One region of the Aliihoeflea sp. PC F10.4 genome, then DNA from elsewhere that is predicted to be linked to it. Evidence: predicted binding sites of a transcription regulator. Region 1 holds the regulator's gene; the other holds the start of a gene.

The links. Region 1 encodes LexA, which represses DNA repair genes until DNA is damaged. Its sites were predicted from a motif close to TGTTCNNNNTGTGTTCNG; they were not measured.
Region 2: the regulator LexA is predicted to act here: its motif matches at 6,129-6,146, upstream of ACX82Z_RS03700 (ATP-dependent helicase).

What each region holds. Positions count from the first base shown of each region.
Region 1 covers NZ_JBTSWH010000001.1:1,562,506-1,571,845, forward strand. The annotation lists gene mfd (transcription-repair coupling factor) at 47-3,541, opposite strand; gene ACX82Z_RS07820 (FAD assembly factor SdhE) at 3,549-3,836, opposite strand; gene recG (ATP-dependent DNA helicase RecG) at 3,926-6,034, shown strand; gene ACX82Z_RS07830 (DUF423 domain-containing protein) at 6,012-6,371, opposite strand; gene lexA (transcriptional repressor LexA) at 6,476-7,180, shown strand; gene ACX82Z_RS07840 (ComEC/Rec2 family competence protein) at 7,284-9,340, opposite strand, start outside.
Region 2 covers NZ_JBTSWH010000001.1:755,697-765,036, reverse strand. The annotation lists gene ACX82Z_RS03720 (AsmA family protein) at 1-1,937, opposite strand, end outside; gene ACX82Z_RS03715 (FAD-binding oxidoreductase) at 2,048-3,466, opposite strand; gene ACX82Z_RS03710 (thioesterase family protein) at 3,577-4,059, shown strand; gene ACX82Z_RS03705 (PBP1A family penicillin-binding protein) at 4,063-6,036, opposite strand; gene ACX82Z_RS03700 (ATP-dependent helicase) at 6,177-8,798, shown strand; gene ACX82Z_RS03695 (hypothetical protein) at 8,980-9,340, shown strand, end outside.

The sequences.
Region 1 (9,340 bases):
CTTTAGACCGCTTCTGCCCCGCTCACAGCCAATCTAGACTTTTATTCTACGCTGCCTCGGCAGCGATCTTGGCCAGTTGCGTCATCACAACCGCAGCGCCTTGCAGCCGCTTTGCAGGTGTCGGCCAGTCACGCACCAGAACGATGGACTGGTCCGGCCTGATCTTTGCCGCAACGCCCTGCTCGCCGATATAACGAACGAGCCCGGTCGGCTCGGGAAAGCTCTTGTTGCGAAACTGGATGACGATGCCCTTCGGTCCCGCATCGAGTCTCTCGACATTGGCGCGCTTGCACAGCCCCTTGATGAAGACGATCTTCATCAGGTGCTCGACCTCCTGCGGCAGCGGGCCGAATCGATCGATCAGTTCGGCACCGAAACCATCGATTTCCTGTGGCGTGTCCAGTTCGCCAAGGCGACGATAAAGTGCCATACGCAATTGCAGGTCAGGCACGTATCCTTCCGGGATCATGACGGCGGTTCCGACCGCGATCTGCGGCGACCATTCGCCCGAATCGGCTTCCGACACGCCCTGCACCTCCGAAACGGCCTCTTCCAGCATCTGCTGGTAAAGCTCGAAGCCGACCTCCTTGATATGGCCGGACTGCTGGTCGCCGAGCAGATTACCCGCGCCGCGAATATCGAGATCGTGGCTGGCAAGCTGAAAGCCGGCACCAAGCGTGTCGAGCGATTGCAGAACTTTCAGTCGCCGGTCTGCCTGCTGCGTCAGCATCTTCTTGGCGGGCAGCGTCAGCAAGGCATAGGCGCGCGATTTGGAGCGGCCGACGCGTCCACGGATCTGGTAAAGCTGCGCCAGCCCGAACATGTCGGCGCGGTGTACGATCAGTGTGTTCGCCGTCGGGATATCGAGGCCCGATTCCACGATCGTCGTCGACAGGAGCACGTCATACTGCCCGTCATAGAAGGCGTTCATGATGTCGTCGAGTTCGCCGGCCGGCATCTGGCCGTTCGCCGTCGCTACTTTCAGTTCCGGGACCTGGCTGTCCAGAAATTCCTTGATCTCGGCAAGATCGGAAATGCGCGGCACGACATAGAAACTTTGCCCGCCACGATAGCGCTCGCGCAAAAGCGTCTCGCGAATGACCAGCGGATCGAAGGGCGAGACGAAGGTGCGAACCGCCATGCGGTCGACCGGTGGCGTGGTGATCAGCGAGAGTTCGCGCACGCCCGTCAACGCCAGTTGCAGCGTGCGTGGGATCGGCGTCGCCGACAGCGTCAACACATGGACGTCCGTTTTCAGATCTTTCAGCCGCTCCTTATGCTTGACACCGAAATGCTGCTCCTCATCGACGATCAGAAGGCCGAGATTCTTGAACGACACGGCGGAACCGAGCAGCGCGTGCGTACCGATGACGATATCGATCGTTCCGTCCGTCAGACCCTTCTTCGTCTCGGCCAGTTCCTTGGCACCGACCAGTCGCGAGGCCTGCCGAACCTTCACGGGCAAGCCGGCGAAGCGTTGGGAGAACGTCTTGAAATGCTGGCGCGCCAGAAGCGTCGTCGGCACGACGACAGCGACCTGAAAGCCTTCGAGCGCCGCGATAAAGGCAGCGCGCAGCGCTACCTCCGTCTTGCCGAAGCCGACATCGCCGCAAATCAGCCGGTCCATCGGCCGCCCGCGCGAAAGATCGTCCATGACGGCGTCGATGGCGTTTTGCTGGTCGTCCGTTTCTTCGTAAGGAAAGCGTGCGGCGAATTCGCCATAAACGCCTTCTGGCGGCATCATCACCGGCGCGGGCCGCATGGTGCGTTCCGCCGCAATGCGGATCAGGTCGCCAGCCATATCAAGCAGACGTTTTTTCAGCTTGGCCTTACGCGCCTGCCAGGCTCCACCGCCGAGCTTGTCTAGGCTCGCTTCCGAGCCTTCCGCGCCATAGCGCGACAGAAGCTCGATATTCTCGACCGGCAGGAACAGGCGGTCATCGCCTGCATAGCGCAGTTCGAGACAGTCGTGCGGTGCGCCTGCTGCCGTAATCGTCTGAAGACCTACGAAGCGCCCGATGCCATGGTCGGCATGCACAACGACGTCCCCGGCGTTCAGCGCAGCGACTTCCGCAATGAAGTCAGACGCTTTCTTGCGCTTCTTCGCGCGACGGACGAGCCGATCGCCGAGAATATCCTGTTCGGCGAGAACGATCAGCTTTTCTGTCTGGAAGCCCGTCTCCAGGGGCAGGACAGCCAGCGCGACCTTCGCGGCATCGAGTTTTTCCACCTCGTCGAGCGAGGTGACTGGCGCAATACCTTCCAACTCATGTTCGCCCAGAATCTGGGCAAGCCGGTCTGCCGAGCCTTCGGTCCAGCCGGCAACGACGACCTTGCGTTTGGCCGCGCGCATGTCGGCGATGTAGCGCGCCGCGCGTTCGAACACGTTGATCGATGGATCGGCGCGTTCTTCCGCAAAGTTGCGTCCGGATTCGGCTCCTGCATGGATGATGCGACGGCGCTCGATCTCGGGCGCGGCAAACGGGGTCAGTTCAAGCGCCGTGCGGTCGGTTGCGGCGTCCTTTACATCTTCGTCGGAAAGATAAAGCCGCGCGGGCGGCACCGGTTTATAGGGCACCGCCTCGCCGACGCTGCCGGCGGATTGCCGTTTTCGCGATTCGTAGTGATCGAGGATCAGCGCGTGGCGTTCCGAAAGCGCTTCTTTCGATAGATGGTCGAACACAATTGGCGCGTCCGGCAGATAGTCGAAGATCGTTTCGACCTTTTCGAAGAACAGCGGCAGCCAGTGTTCCATGCCCGCAAAGCGCTTGCCCTCGCTGATCGAAGCGTAAAGCGCATCTTCGCGGGATGGCGCGCCGAAAAGCTCGATATAATTGCGGCGAAACCGGCTGATCGTTTCAGGCGTCAGAGCAATCTCGCTCATCGGCTGAAGACGCATTTCCTTGCGTTGGCCGGTCGTGCGCTGCGACGCCGGATCGAAGGCGCGGATCGATTCCAGCGTATCGCCGAAAAAGTCGAGTCGAAGGGCTTCGTCCGCTCCGGGCGCGAGCAGATCGAGAATGCCGCCGCGCACGGCGTATTCTCCGACATCCCGTACGGTCGCTACGCGCTCGAAACCGCTCGTTTCGAGCCGCGCAGAAAGGTCTTTCATATCGACCTGATTACCCGGCCGGGCGATGAGAGTTTGCGCTGCCACGAAATCGAGCGGCGGCATCTTCTGGAGCACAGCATTCGCGCTGACGAGGACGACTGCACGATGCTGCTTGTCGCGCAGCGCAGCAATCGACGCCATCGCATCGAGACGGCGCGCAACCGTGTCCGAGCCGGGCGAGACGCGGTCGTAAGGCAGGCAATCCCAGGCCGGAAGTTCCAGAACCGGCAGGCCGGGCATGGCGAAGCGCAACACGTCGGCGAGCGCGGGAATCTTCTGTCCGTCGCGCGCGAGGAAAACGATCGGTCCGTCTTGTGCCGCCGCAATCGCCGCAATCGCGAACGCCTCGTAACCGTCCGACACGCCGTCTACGATGACCGGCTCGCCCGAAATCTTCGCGGGCAGATGGATGGGATTGAGAAGTGTCATGGCTCTGTCAGTTCGCAAGGCTGCGGGCCTGGTCGATCATCCGGCGCACGACCGCATTGTCCTGATGAGCCGGCACATTCAGTTCGCCGGTCACCCATTTGACGATATCCGCGTCGGCCTCGCCGAGGAGCGATTCGAACAGTTCGAGTTCGGCGTTTGCAAGGCTTGGCAGTTCCCGATCCGCAAAGCCGCCGACGACCAGATCAGCCTCGCGCGTGCCGCGATGCCAGGCGCGAAAGCGCGCCTTGCGCTTGCGGATTTCGAGCGGGTCGTTGCGAAAGGTGATGTCTGACATGGGGAAAATCCGGTTGGCCCGCGCATATAGCGTCTGACAGGGCCGATGTCAGCCTTTGCGCGTTCGAACCGCGTCGATAGTATCGCACCATGCGTCCCACCGAACTTGATCCTCTTTTCGCGCCTGTCACCTCGCTCGTCGGCATCGGCGAGAAGACGGCTGACCTCATGCGTCGCATCGTGACAGCCGACACGACGGGCCGTGATTTGCGCGCCGCCGATATTCTCTTCGTGCCGCCCTATGCGGTGATCGACCGGACGCGACGCCCCGGCATAGCGCAGTCCGGCGAAGGCTCCATCGTCACACTCAACCTGACCGTCGACCGTCATCAGCCTCCACCGCGCGGACGTGGCTCGGTGCCCTACCGTGTCTTCGCATTCGATGAGACGGGCGAGATCGCGCTGACCTTTTTCCACGCCAAAGGCCAATGGCTGGAAAAGCTGATGCCCGAGGGAAGCGAGATCGTCGTCTCGGGCAAGGTCGAGTGGTTCAATGGCCGCCCGTCCATGGTCCATCCCGATCATATCGTCGCCAAGGAAGATGCCGCCTCCCTGCCCTTGATCGAGCCCGTCTATCCGATGACGGCGGGACTTTCGGCCAAGCTCCTGCGCAAGGCGATTTCGTCCGCGCTCGAACGCCTTCCCGCTCTGCCCGAATGGCAGGATGCGTCCGTCCTCGACCGTCACCGATTCCCGACATTCGGCGAGGCGCTTGTCGAACTGCATCGACCCGAAAACGCGGCCGACTGCGAATCGACAAGCCCGGCATGGCGGCGTCTCGCCTATGACGAGCTCCTTGCCGGACAGGTCGCGCTCGCGATGGTGCGCATGCGGATGCGCAAACTAGCAGGACGCAAGCTGACTGGCGACGGGTCGCGCGGCGAGGCGGTGCGAGCCGCCCTGCCCTATGGCCTGACCGGCGCGCAGGAACGCTCGGTTCGTGAGATCGAGGCCGATCTTGCCCAGCCCGACCGGATGCTGCGCTTGCTTCAGGGCGATGTCGGCTCCGGAAAAACGGTGGTCGCCCTGATGGCGATGGCGCGCGCCGCCGAGGCAGGTGCGCAATCAGCGCTGATGGCTCCGACCGAAATTCTCGCGCGTCAGCATTTTTCGACAATTGCTCCTTTGGCCGAGAAAGCCGGCCTCACTGCCGCCATCCTGACTGGCCGGGAAAAGGGTCGTGAACGGGCGCAGACGCTGGCCGCCATCGCCGACGGGTCCATCGATATCGTCATCGGCACGCACGCGATCTTCCAGGACGCGGTGGCCTTCCGCGACCTCGCGCTCGCGGTGATCGACGAGCAGCACCGCTTCGGCGTTCATCAGCGGCTTGCCATCGGCGCGAAAGGCGCGGCAGTCGACATTCTCGTCATGACAGCGACTCCGATCCCGCGCACGCTGGTGCTGACTGCGTTCGGAGACATGGATGTCTCGCGCCTCGACGAAAAGCCTGCCGGGCGTCAGCCGATCCAGACCGTCACGCTACCTCTCGAACGCCTGTCGGACCTGATCGAACGCATTCGACGTGCAGTGAGCGAAGGCCAGAAAATCTACTGGATCTGCCCACTCGTGGAGGAAGCCGAAGGCATGGACGTGATGTCCGCCGCCGACCGGCATAAAGCGCTGGCCGAGATTTTCGGCTCCGATGTCGGGCTGGTTCACGGCCGCATGTCGGGCGCGGCGAAAGACGAGGCGATGGCCGATTTTAAAGCCGGACGCACCCGTATTCTCGTTGGAACGACTGTCATCGAGGTCGGCGTCGACGTGCCGGACGCCACCATTATCGTCATCGAACACGCCGAAAGGTTCGGCCTTGCGCAACTGCACCAGTTGCGCGGACGGGTCGGGCGCGGCGATGCGGCTTCGAGTTGCGTGCTTCTCTATCAATCTCCGCTCGGCGAGATCGCGAAGCAGCGCCTTTCGGTCATGCGCGACACCGAAGACGGGTTCCGCATCGCCGAAGAGGATTTGAAACTGCGCGGCGAAGGCGAATTGCTCGGCACGCGCCAGTCCGGCACGCCGGGTTTCCAGCTTGCACGGCTCGAACACCACGCCGATCTTCTCGCCATCGCACGCGACGACGCACGCCTTTTGCTCGACCGCGACCCTGACCTTACCGGTCCGCGTGGCAAGGCAATCCGCACGCTTCTCTATCTGTTTGGCCGCGACGACGCGATCAGGTTGATTCGCGCCGGTTGAGGAATGCCGAAAGCGCCACGAGCAGCCAGCCCGCGATCAGGAGTAGGCCACCTGCCGGAGCGGCCATCGGGAAAAGCCGCGTTTCGAGGAACGAGCGCGCGACAAGATCGCCGCAAAATAAGAGAATGCCGGCAACGATCGTCCAGCCGCCCGCGATCTGCCATCGACCGAACCACCCCGCCGATACCACCAGCAGGGCCGGTGCATGGATAAGCAGGAACGACGCGGCCGTGCCGAGATCGCCACCTGTGCGATGCGCTGCAACCGCCGATAAGGCCACGCCGCTTGCACCGAACAGCGCCCCTATTGCGAAGAGAATCCGCCCCGGTTCAATCATTTCAGCCCCTGATTCATGCAATTTCGTCGTGACTCTTGCAGAACACAACTGGAACAGGTAGGTTTGTTCTGGTTTTGTTTTAACGATTCCTTTTAAGGCCAGCCATGCTGACGCGCAAGCAACACGAACTCCTTCTCTTCATCCATCAGCGCCTCAAGGAGAGCGGTGTGCCGCCCTCCTTCGACGAAATGAAGGAAGCGCTGGGGTTGGCTTCAAAATCCGGCATTCACCGGCTGATCACCGCTCTTGAGGAGCGAGGCTTCTTGCGCCGCATGCCAAACCGGGCGCGCGCCCTGGAAGTTATCAAGCTGCCGGAGTCGATTTCTCAGCCTCCGAAACGCTTTCAACCGAGCGTCATTCAGGGCAGCCTCTCGGATAAGCCTGCGGCGAAGCCGGAACGACAGCCGCTACAGCCCGCGACCCGCGGTCCCATCGAGGTTCCAGTCATGGGGCGGATCGCGGCAGGTGTGCCGATCGACGCCATCCAGCACGCAACACGCGCCGTTACCGTCCCGCCAGACATGCTGACGGGTGGCGAGCATTACGCGCTGGAAGTTCACGGCGATTCAATGGTCGAGGCCGGTATCCTTGATGGTGACACAGTTATCATCCGCTCGGGCCAATCCGCGACGCCAGGCGAAATCGTGGTCGCACTCGTCGACGATCAGGAAGCGACGCTCAAACGCTTTCGCCGCAAAGGCGCGTCGATTGCACTCGAGGCCGCCAATCCGGCCTATGAGACCAAGATCTACGGCTCGGACCGTGTGAAGGTGCAGGGCAAGCTGGTCGGGCTGATCCGGAAATACTGAACTGGAAGCTGATACGACCTGGGTTGACACAGGGCGAGCGAGGTTATCGAGAAGGAAGCCGGTGTTCGGTTCGATGGGTGGTTATATGCCAACGCATCAATGATCAGTCGTTTTCGGCTTGCGATGGCTCGGCTGGTGCCGGTCGTTCGGGACGGACGTAAGGTCCCATTCCGCGCGCGGCGCGTGAGAAGCGGCGATGATCGTGCCAGGGTCGATATGGCTCGGTGATCGCATATCGTATGTGAGGTTGTGCCGCTCCCTCGCTCCGCCATGTGATCTGCGCACTGCCGCCTCTTGCCAGATCGCGCGCGGTTATTACCTTCACCGAAGGGGCGCGACATGGGTTTTCGGCGGTCGCGTCCGCAATGACGATCAGCCCTGCCTCGCCGCAAACCTGTTCAGCGATTTCTGCTGTTTCGGCATAAGCAATGACGTTTCCTTTCGCACTCGTCGCGGTGCAAAGCCCTTCATGGCAGACGAAGACGCCGTCAGTCTGCCCAGGCACGACCTGTTCCGGCCCTAATGGCCGTTCGAAATTCTGCACGTCGAAGGCTCGTAGCCAGTTCTGGATCGTGAAGCGGTTCGGACGCTGGCGATTGACCGCGATGCCGCCGCTTGTCGTGCTAACTGCAACCAGCCGCGCGTCTTCTGAAATCAACACGTCCGGCAATTGGCGTGTTGCGAGCAGCGCAATGCCAGCAGCGATCAGCGGTACCGCCGCCCAGCGCAGGACACCTCCCGTCATGGTCAAAATGACGAGTGCGCAAGTCAGAACCAGCACCGCGGAAAGCGGTATGGCACCGGTCGCATCGAACGCCGATCTCTCGGCCAACCAGAACGCGATCGTCGTCATTCCCCATATGCCCATCCCCATCAGGTCGAGCGGCAGGCCATCGAGACCAACCGGCATCAAGACTGTCGCGAGCACCGCCATGGGCATGATGATGATGGAAACGAGCGGCATCGCTGTGAGATTTGCGATGACGCCCAATGGAGAGATCTGCTGGAAGTGCCAGGCGGTGAACAACGCCGTTGCCACCCCTGCTATGATCGATGTCATCGCAAGTGCCGTTGCGTTGGACAAACCGGAGCGGAGCAGACCCGCCTTCGGCGGTGGGCCGCGATCTTCAAGACGATCGCGCTTGCGTGCGCTCCAAGCGCCATATGCGGCAATCAGCGCGGCGGTCGCGGCAAACGACATCTGGAAGCTCGGGCCGATCACCTCATGCGGTGAGACGAGGATGATGATCAGTGCCGATATCGCCAGATTGCGCATCGTCAGCGCCGCGCGATCGAACAAAACCGCGATCAGCATGACGGCAAGCATCAGGAACGCGCGCTGTGCGGCGATGTCCCCGCCCGACACGATGAGGTAAAATCCTGTGCCGAACAGGGCGGTGCCGGCGGCGTATTTTTTCACCGGATGCCGCGTGGCAAGACCGGGAAAAAACGCAGCCGCCGTGCGGATGGAGACCATGATCGTGCCGCCGACGAGCGCCATGTGCAGCCCCGAGATCGATATGACATGGTAGAGTCCGGTAATCCGCATCGCTTCATTGGCAGCTTCGGGAATGCCTGTTCGTATCCCTGTGATCAACGCGGCTGCAATGCCGCCTTCCATGCCGCCGATACGCGCGACGATCCGCTCGGCCACATCGCCGCGCCGACTTTCGATCCATGTGCCAAGGCGCTCCTTGCGCGTCGATGCCGTCGCGAGTTCCGTTGCGTCCGGTCCTCTCATGAAAAAGCCGCTACCGCCAATGCCGTCGAAATAGCGCTTGAAGGCGAAATCGTAGCTTTGCGGGCGCACCGGCCCCGACGGCGGCATCAGGCGGGCGATGCCGACAACGCCTGCGCCGGGCACGAGGCCATCGGGAATCGAACGCGCCGTGACGCGGACCCGGTCGGGCGCATAGCGCAGTTCTGGACGGCCGGTCGAGACGACATCGAGTGTAAGCCGCACGCGGCCGCTTTCCTGATGCTCTATGCGCACGACGCGTCCAGTGAGCTGGATCGTGATCTCCGATCCTAGAACTTTTGTATCGGCTAGCCTCGTCTCGACCTTCGCCGCCATCATTCCCGCAAACGTCAGGAGAATCGCGGCGATGGCGGCGCGCGTCACCCCTCCGGCAACGGTTGCCGGCAGGAGGGCGAGGCTGA
Region 2 (9,340 bases), 810 kb from region 1:
GTGGTGAGATTTGCCTGAAACGTCGATCCGCCGAATTCGCCTTCGGCGGTAAAGGTGCCGCCCTCGCCCGGCAGCGCACTTGCAACGACATCGATCCGGGTATCTTCGAGGAGGCCCGGATAAAGATCGGCGCGCTCGGCAAGTCCAGCAAGGATTACGCTTTGCGGTAGTCGGCGCGACAGGTCGGCAACGAGCGGTGCAAGATCTACCGCGATCACCGACGCATCGATATGGCCGGACGGCTCGCTTCCAAGGCCGCGAAGCGAAGCCGTGGCGCTGACATTCGCGCCCGCAAGGTCGGTGATCGCGAGCCTGTCCACCTCGACCTGGCCGTCGCGAAGACGCACAGCCGTGTCGAGCGTGCCGGCGACAAGCCCGTCGAACTCCACCGGTCCGGCCTTGAGATCGATGTCGACGTCTCGCTCTTCCAGCCGCGCTGCGCCCTCACGGTCGACGAACAAAGATGCGAAGGCCTGCATGGCCGGAAGATCGAGCCGATCTCCATCGAGCGCAACGCGCAGCGACGGACGCATGTCGGCCGGCGTGGCGCTGTCGATCTCGCCCCGGAAAACGGCCCCGCCAAGCGCCAGTTCAAGTTCGCGGAAGGACTGGCGCTCGCGCGATAAAGCGACGTTGGCGCTGAACCCGCCGGGCGGCAGGCGGCGCACGGTGTCGTCCACGTCGCGGGCCAGCCACGCAGCGAAGCCCGAAGGCTGGTTGACCGCGAGAAGCAATTCGCCGCTGAAGCCCAGTTCGCCCTGCGTGACGAGACTGCCCCTCGCCTCGATGGTCGAACGGCCCGGCAATGTCGCGCGCAGATCGTTGACCTGCCATCCCGTATCGGCAGGCTCGGCGTTCAGCCGTAAATCGCGGATCATCGTGTCGCCAGCGACGAGCGCTGGAAGGTTCACCTCCACGGTTCCCGGTATCGTCGGCCTCGGCAAGGCGCCCAGAACGCGCTCGACCGTCGCCAGCCGCGTTTCAAAACTTGCGGTTCCCGCCTCGTCCGCCTCATCGAGGCGAATCTGCGCACCGTCCGCTACGACGAGAAAGCGCGGCTCGGCACCGAAATCGAGCGAACCGTGCCCACTTGCGACATACGGGTCTTCAGCCGGCCCGGTCTGGTAGGTGAACTCGGAAATTTCGAGCCTGTCGGCGTCCATCTCGAATTGCCCGGAGACCCGGTGACCGGGTGATTGCTGGCCCTGCCCGTTCCCGCTTTCGGCTGCCGCGAGTTCCGAGCGGAACTGGCCCGAATAAACGGCTTTTTCACCCGAAACGGTCACCGCTCCATCCGTTTCCACCTGAAACAGCGAGCCGGAAGGTGAAGCACGCACGCGAACGCGCATCGAGCCATCCGTGTAAGTCCCGGTCGAAATCGCCAGCGACGTCGCGACACCGTCGATCGATCCGGTTCCGTCGAGCCGCCAAGGCCCGGCCAGCGTCTGCGCCGAAACACGCGCGTCTATATCGGAAATGCGGTGCTCGCGCCCGCTCAGCCCGTGCAAAAGCCGAACTTCGCCATCGGCGACCGAGATGTTTTCCAGCGTAACCTGTCCGCCAGGAAACCCGCTATCGTCCCTTGCGGGCCAGTCAATATGCCCGTTGGCGTCGAGCGCGATTGTCATCACCGGCCGTTCGAGCCGCATGTCGAAGATCAGGATTTCGCCGCGCAGGAAGGGTGCCAATTCGGCGTCCATCCCGAACGTGTCGACATGGACGGCAGGCGCGCCATCGGGACCTCCGGCGACGGTCACATCAGCGAACGTGACCGATGGAAACGGCAAAAGCCGGGCGCTGGCCGCCCCCTCCACCGTGACCTCGCGCCCCAATATCCGGCTGGCCTCGCGCTCGAAATCGGCACGATAGGAGGTCCAGTCGATGAAATACGGGGCCACCAGCGCCACCGATAGCGCCAGGACCAACAAGCCGCCGATGAAGACGAACAGACGTGCCAGCGATCAGCTCCAGATCATGAATCGTGCATTTGACGGGTAGGATTACCCTGTCGGCGCAGATCGATACAGGGGCAAATCGAAACGCTGCTTCACGAATGCGCGGGAGGGAGGATTTTCCCCGGATTCATGATGTTGTTCGGGTCGAGCGCCGCCTTGATCGCGCGCATATAGTCGAGCCCTGCCCCGTGTTCCTTCTCAAGATAGCCAATCTTGCCCTGCCCGACGCCATGCTCGCCGGTGCATGTGCCGTCCATGCCGATCGCGCGCATGTTGAGCCGGCCGACGAAGGATTCGGCACGTTCGACCTCGTCGCGGTCGTCCGTATCGATCATGATCTGAACGTGAAAATTGCCGTCGCCGACATGGCCGACTATCGGCGCGACGAAGCCGTTCGCCGCGATGTCCGCCTCCGTCTCGGTGATGCAGTCGGCAAGGCGCGAGATCGGAACGCAGACATCGGTGATGAGCGCGTTAGCGCCCGGACGAAGCGCCATCCCGGCCCAATAGGCGTTGTGCCGCGCCTTCCACAGTTTTGCTCGTTCCTCGGCGACGTTGGTCCATAAAAACGGCCCACCGCCGAACTCGTCGGCGATTTCGCCGAAGCTTTGCGCCTGTTCGGCCACGCCGTTCTCCGAGCCGTGAAATTCGAGGAAAAGGCACGGGCTTTCCGCGTAGTCCAGTTGCGAATAGGCGTTGAGAGAGCGCATGCCGAGCGCATTGACCAGTTCGATGCGCGCGACCGGAATGCCCATCTGGATCGTCGCGATGACCGCCTGGCACGCCGCCTCGATGCTCGGAAACTGGCAGACCCCGCCGGAGACCGCCTGCGGGATGCCGTAAAGCTTCAAATTGAGTTCGGTGATGATGCCGAGCGTGCCTTCCGCGCCGATCAAAAGCCGCGTCAGGTCATATCCGGCAGACGATTTCCGCGCGCGCCGCGCAGTCTGCATCACGCGCCCATCCGCCATCACCGCACGCAGCGAAATCACATTGTCGCGCATCGTACCATAGCGCACGGCGTTGGTTCCCGACGCGCGCGTCGACGCCATGCCGCCAAGGCTCGCATTCGCGCCCGGATCGATCGGAAAGAAAAGGCCTGTGTCGCGCAGATAGGCGTTGAGGTCTTCACGCGTTACGCCCGGTTCGATCACGCAGTCCAGATCTTCGGCGTGGACCGCGACAATGCGATTCATGCGCGACAGGTCGAGCGAGATGCCGCCGCCCGGCGCGTTGACATGCCCTTCGAGCGACGTGCCCGTGCCGAACGCGATGATCGGCACGCGATTGGCCGCGCAAAGTCGCACGGCCTCCTGCACCTCCGCTTCATTCTCGGCGAAAAAGACGCCGTCGGGAAGCTGGGAGGGAATGTAGCTCGTCGTGTGCGAGTGCTGCCGGCGAATGGCCTCGCCGGTCTGGAAACGATCCCCGAAGCGCGCGGCAAGCTTTGCGACGGTGACTTCGATCCCGGTTTCGTTGCGTTCGATATCGATCAGTTCCGCCAGCGCCATCTCGTTCCTCCGGTCAATGTGGACCACTGCTTCCCGATTCTGTAACGCTATCCAGCCAACCTGCAAAACGCTTTCGATGGGAAGCATGCGTATCAAAGGAGAGAAGCAGAATGTCGATACCGGCCCCGCTCGTGTCCCGAACCATGGAAATCGAAAAGGATTGGATCGACTATAACGGCCATCTCAACATGGCCTACTACAACGTCCTGTTCGACCGGGCGGCCGACGAGGCGTTCGAGATGCTGGGCATGGGTCCGCGCTATGCTGAAGAGCGCAAGCTGACGACCTATACGGCCGAAGTCCACGTCTGTTACGTGCGCGAACTGCATCTAAGTCATCAGGTGAACGCCACGTTCCACCTTCTCGATTTCGACGAAAAACGGTTCCACTATTTTCAGGAACTGCATCATGTCGACGGCTGGCTGGCCGCGACATCGGAATCACTGACGCTTCATGTCGACATGACCGGCCCCAAGGTCGCGCTTTTTCCGGACGATATTCTGACGAATCTCAAAGGCATGCGCTCCGCCCACGCCGCCCTGCCGAAGCCGGAGCGCGCCGGCCGCTCGATCGGCATCAAGCGCAAAGGCTGACGATCAACGCTCGCACAATTGCCGGGCGCCGCCATAGGGTTGATAGCTACAATCGGACGCGCGAAATGAGCGATAGGCTTGCGCGCAAGCCTGCACGTTGCATGCCTGCGCGACGGTTCCGGCCTCAGTGTCGCTGTCCGAACGCGCCAGCGCGTCCATCGTGGTTCCCTCGATAAAGGCCTTCCAGATTTCGGCCGGCAGCGAACCGCCCGTCACGCCCTGCATCGGCGTGTCGTCGTCATTGCCAACCCAGACGCCGACGACGAGATTTTGAGTAAACCCGACGAAAAGCGCGTCACGGTAGTTCTGACTGGTTCCGGTCTTGCCGGCGGCAAATCCGTCGATCCGCGCGGCCTGCCCGGTCCCCTGCTCCACCACCATGCTCAAGAGGCGGATCATCTCGTCCTGAAACGGCGAGATGTCGATGTCCGGCTGCCGCGTCTGACCTATACGAAATGCCTGGCCCGTCTCTGCGGCGCGAAATCCGTCGATACCCCAAGGCTCCACCGGTGCGACGCCGGCAAGGATCGAAGCATACGCGCCCGTCAGGTCCAGAAGCGTGACCTCGGATGCGCCGAGCGCCAGCGCGGGCGTTTCGGTCAGTTCCGCGTCGATGCCCAGATCATGCGCCGCTGCGGCGACGTGGGTGAGGCCGACTTCCTGCGCAAGCACGACCGTTGCCGCGTTGAGCGAACGCACGAACGCCTCGTAGATCGGCACCAGACCGTAATAGCGACCGCCGAAATTCTCCGGCGTCCATCCGTTGATGGTGATCGGCTCGTCCGGCACCAGCGCGCGGGGATCAATGCCCGCCTGAAGCGCCGCGAAGAGAACGAAGGTCTTGAAGGTCGAGCCGGGTTGACGGCGCGCATCGACCGCCCGGTTGAAGCTGTTCTGGCGATAGTCGCGGCCACCGACCATCGCCAGAACGGCTCCATCTGGGCCGAGCGCCACGAGCGCGGCCTGCAGGCCCTCCGCCCGTTCGCCTGCCCCGTCCAGCACCTCGCGCACGACTCGGTCCGCGACGGCCTGCAATTGCGGTTCGATCGTCGTCGAGACGGTGATCGTGCCGCGATAGTCGGCGGCAATCTCGCGCGCCTCGCGCATCGCCCAGTCGGCGAACCAGCTTCCCGAGCGTGCGGCCGGCCGGCTCGGCTGCAACTGCGCGTAAGCGTCTTTCGCCGCTTGGGCTTCTTCCTCTGTGATCTTGCCGTTGGCCGCCATCGCGTCGAGGACGACGCGCGCCCGCTCTTCCGCCCGGTCGGCGTTTGCGATCGGGTTCAGCACGGACGGAGCGATGATCAGCCCGGCGATCGTCGCGGATTCGGCCAGATCGAGTTCGCCCGGTTCCTTGTCGTAGTAAATCCGCGCAGCCGCCGGCACGCCTGTCGCACCTGCGCCAAGATAGATATTGTTCAAATAGCGCGTCAGGACTTCGTCCTTGCCGAGACGCCGTTCGAGCCAGAGCGCGATGACGAGTTCCTGAATCTTGCGCCTGTAGGTCCGGTCGCGCTCCAGATACGAAATCTTGATGAGCTGCTGGGTGATCGTCGAGCCGCCCTGCACCACCTCGCCCGCATCGAGATTGCGCACGAATGCGCGCGCGATGCCGCGCCAGTCGATGCCCCAATGCTGGTAGAAACGCCGGTCCTCTATGCTCAAAACCGCATCGATCAGATGCTGCGGAAACGCATCGAGCGGCGTGTACGCGCCCTGATACGGACCTTCCTGAACGAGCGGCGTGCCGTCCGCACTTTCAAGAACGACGACCGGCGCAATGGTGCCGTCTGCGATCTCGTCCCATGGAACGTCGCGCAAGGCCCATGCCATCACGCCTGCGACGACCACGCAGCCAAGAACGAACAGCGCTGCCGCTGCCGCGAGGATGCGCCGTCGCCAGCTCCATCGGCGGATGTCGAATTTTCGCGAGCCGGACGAATCGTCGTCGTTACGCTCGGCAGTGCCGCTGTTTTCCATGTCCACTCGCGATAGGCCAATCGGCGTTCCCGATAGGCTACATTATGGCTCCTTGCCAAGCCTCTACATCGCCGCGCCCTGACGCTTTGAAATGTTCGCGTTCTGGTCTTTCGGTCCCGAATCACTACATTGCTGCCATCATGTCCGGATTTCCAGACGATATTCCCTTCTTCGACGAGGACGACGGTCCCCGCCGCCCATCTTCCACGCCCGCGCCCCAGCACGGGCAAGGGGGCATCGCCGCACGCGCGATGGCGGCCCGTCGGCCTTCCGCGCCGCCTGTCGATTATCTGAGCGGCCTAAACCCCGAACAGCGCCGCGCCGTGGAGACAACCGAGGGTCCGGTTCTCGTGCTGGCCGGCGCGGGTACGGGCAAGACGCGCGTTCTGACCACGCGCATCGCGCATATCCTGTCTTCCGGGCTTGCATTCCCGTCGCAAATTCTCGCCGTCACCTTCACCAACAAGGCAGCGCGCGAGATGAAGACGCGTGTCGGCGTTCTCGTCGGCGAGGCCGTGGAAGGCATGCCATGGCTTGGCACGTTCCACTCGATCGGCGTGAAGATCCTGCGCAAGCACGCCGAACTCGCTGGCCTGAAATCGGGCTTCACGATCCTCGACACCGACGACGTTATCCGCCTGATCAAGCAGTTGATCCAGGCCGAGGGGCTGGACGACAAGCGCTGGCCGGCGCGCCAGTTCGCGCAGATGATCGACGGGTGGAAGAATAAGGGCCTCGGCCCGAAGGAAATTCCCGAAGGCGACGCCCGCGCCTTCGCGAACGGCAAGGGCCGCGAGCTTTACACGGCCTATCAGGACCGGCTCCAGACGCTGAACGCCTGCGATTTCGGCGATCTCCTGTGCCATCCGATCCGCATCTTCAAGGGCCACCCGGATGTGCTGGCCGAATATCACCGGCGCTTCAAATACATCCTCGTCGACGAGTATCAGGACACCAACACCGCGCAATATATGTGGCTGCGCCTTTTGGCTCAGCGGCCTGGAACCAAGGCTGACCATCCGGCCGAAGGCCGAGCAGCCGACCGGCTGCCGCCCGACTTTTCGGACGCGCCCGCGCAGGCCAGCGAGCGAAGCGAGCGCTCGGCCGCGAGCGTAAACATATGCTGCGTAGGCGACGACGATCAGTCGATCTATGGCTGGCGCGGTGCCGAGGTCGACAACATCCTGCGTTTCGAAAAGGACTTTCCGGGCGCAGCCGTCATCCGTCTTGAGCGCAACTATCGCTCGACCGCGCATATTCTGGGCGCTGCCTCGCATCTGATCGCGCATAATGAGGGCCGGCTCGGCAAGACGCTTTTCACCGACCAGCCGGACCCGGACGATAAGCGCGTCATGGTCCATGCGGCTTGGGATTCGGAAGAGGAGGCCCGCGCGGTCGGCGAGGAGATAGAGGCGACCCAGCGCAAGGGCACAAACCTCAATGACATGGCGATCCTCGTGCGTGCTTCGTTTCAGATGCGCGAATTCGAAGATCGTTTCGTCACGCTCGGCCTGAACTACCGCGTCATCGGCGGGCCGCGCTTTTACGAGCGCCAGGAAATCCGCGATGCGATGGCCTATTTCCGCGTGGTCGCGCAGCCGGCCGACGATCTCGCCTTCGAGCGCATCGTCAACGTGCCGAAGCGTGGGCTTGGCGAAACGACGGTTCGCCTCGTTCACGATACCGCGCGCGCCCTGCGTATTCCCATGCTCGAAGCGGCCGCAAAGCTTGCCGAAAGCGACGAACTGAAGCCCAAGCCCCGCGCGAGCTTGCGCGAGGTCGCGGCGAATTTCGCCCGCTGGCAGGCCGCGCTTGAGACGATGCCGCATACCGAACTCGCGGAAATGATCTTCGAGGAAAGCGGCTACACCGACATGTGGAAGAACGACCGTTCGGCCGAAGCGCCCGGACGGCTCGACAATTTGAAAGAACTGATCCGCTCGATGGAGGACTACGAGTCGCTGCGCTCGTTCCTCGAACATGTCGCGCTTGTCATGGATTCCGAGCAGAAGGAAGAGATGGACGCCGTTTCCATCATGACGCTCCATTCGGCCAAGGGGCTTGAGTTCGACACGGTCTTCCTGCCCGGCTGGGAGGAAGGGCTTTTCCCGCATCAGCGCGCACTCGACGAAGGCGGGCGTTCGGGGTTGGAGGAAGAGCGCCGCCTCGCCTATGTCGGGCTGACGCGCGCCAAGAAGAACCTGCATTTGTGGTTCACGTCGAACCGTCGCATCCACGGCCTGTGGCAGACGACGATCCCCTCCCGCTTCCTCGAAGAACTGCCAGAAGCGCATATCGAGATCGCCGAGGCCGGCAATACCTATGGCGGATACGGCATCGACCATAATGGCGGGTTCGGCGGTAGGCGAAATCCCTACGGCGCATCGCGTTTCGACGACGCCGGGTCCTTTTCCAACACCTATGCGACACCCGGTTGGCAGCGCGCGCAGAAGAACCGCACCGAGGCAACCGACCGCAACTGGGGTTCCCGCTCGGGCCATCAAGTCGAGCGTATCGGCTATGGCGAACCGGATTCAGGCTTCGGCGCAGGTCGCGGCTCGGTCAAGGCGCGCACGATCGAAGGCGAGCTTGTCGCCCGGTCGGTCGCCGACACGCCTTCGGCGTTCTCGGTTGGGGACCGCGTGTTCCACCAGAAATTCGGAAACGGCAACATCCGCACGATCGAAGGCAACAAGCTCACCATCGATTTCGACAAGGCAGGTCAAAAGCGCGTGCTTGATGGTTTTGTCACCGCTGCATAGCGATTTGGTTGCATTATATTTTTAATACACTTTTAAGTTGCAAATGCAAATCTGCGCTTGCACGGCAATGGTGCCTTGCAAAGCTCCGCTTTCGGGCGGTTCGCTTCCGGGACCCCTTCCGTCACACCACCCCCGCGGCGGAAGGGGTTTCGCGGATTTAGCGACGTCGAACCGAGGTCCCATGCGCGCCGTCCTTCTTGCAGCCTCGATCCTGTTCGCAGCCATGCAACCGGGCAGCGCAACCGAAACGAAATCGAACCCGTTTCGCGCAGAAATATCCGCCTCTCGCCATGTCACCGACAACGCGCTCGACGATCCGCTCGCAGTTTCCGACTGGTACACGCTTTTGCGCGGCGCGCTGTCGGGTGATTTTGACCATGATCTCGGCCGCACGACGCTGACGCTCGACGGCGAATTGCGCCGCTTCGATACGTTCACGATCGAGAACGACGCCGCGATCGGCCTTCAGGGCAAGACGACGCTGCGCCTTACGCCGGACACCGAAATTCAGGCGAGCGCGTTCCTGCGGCACACGCGCGAAG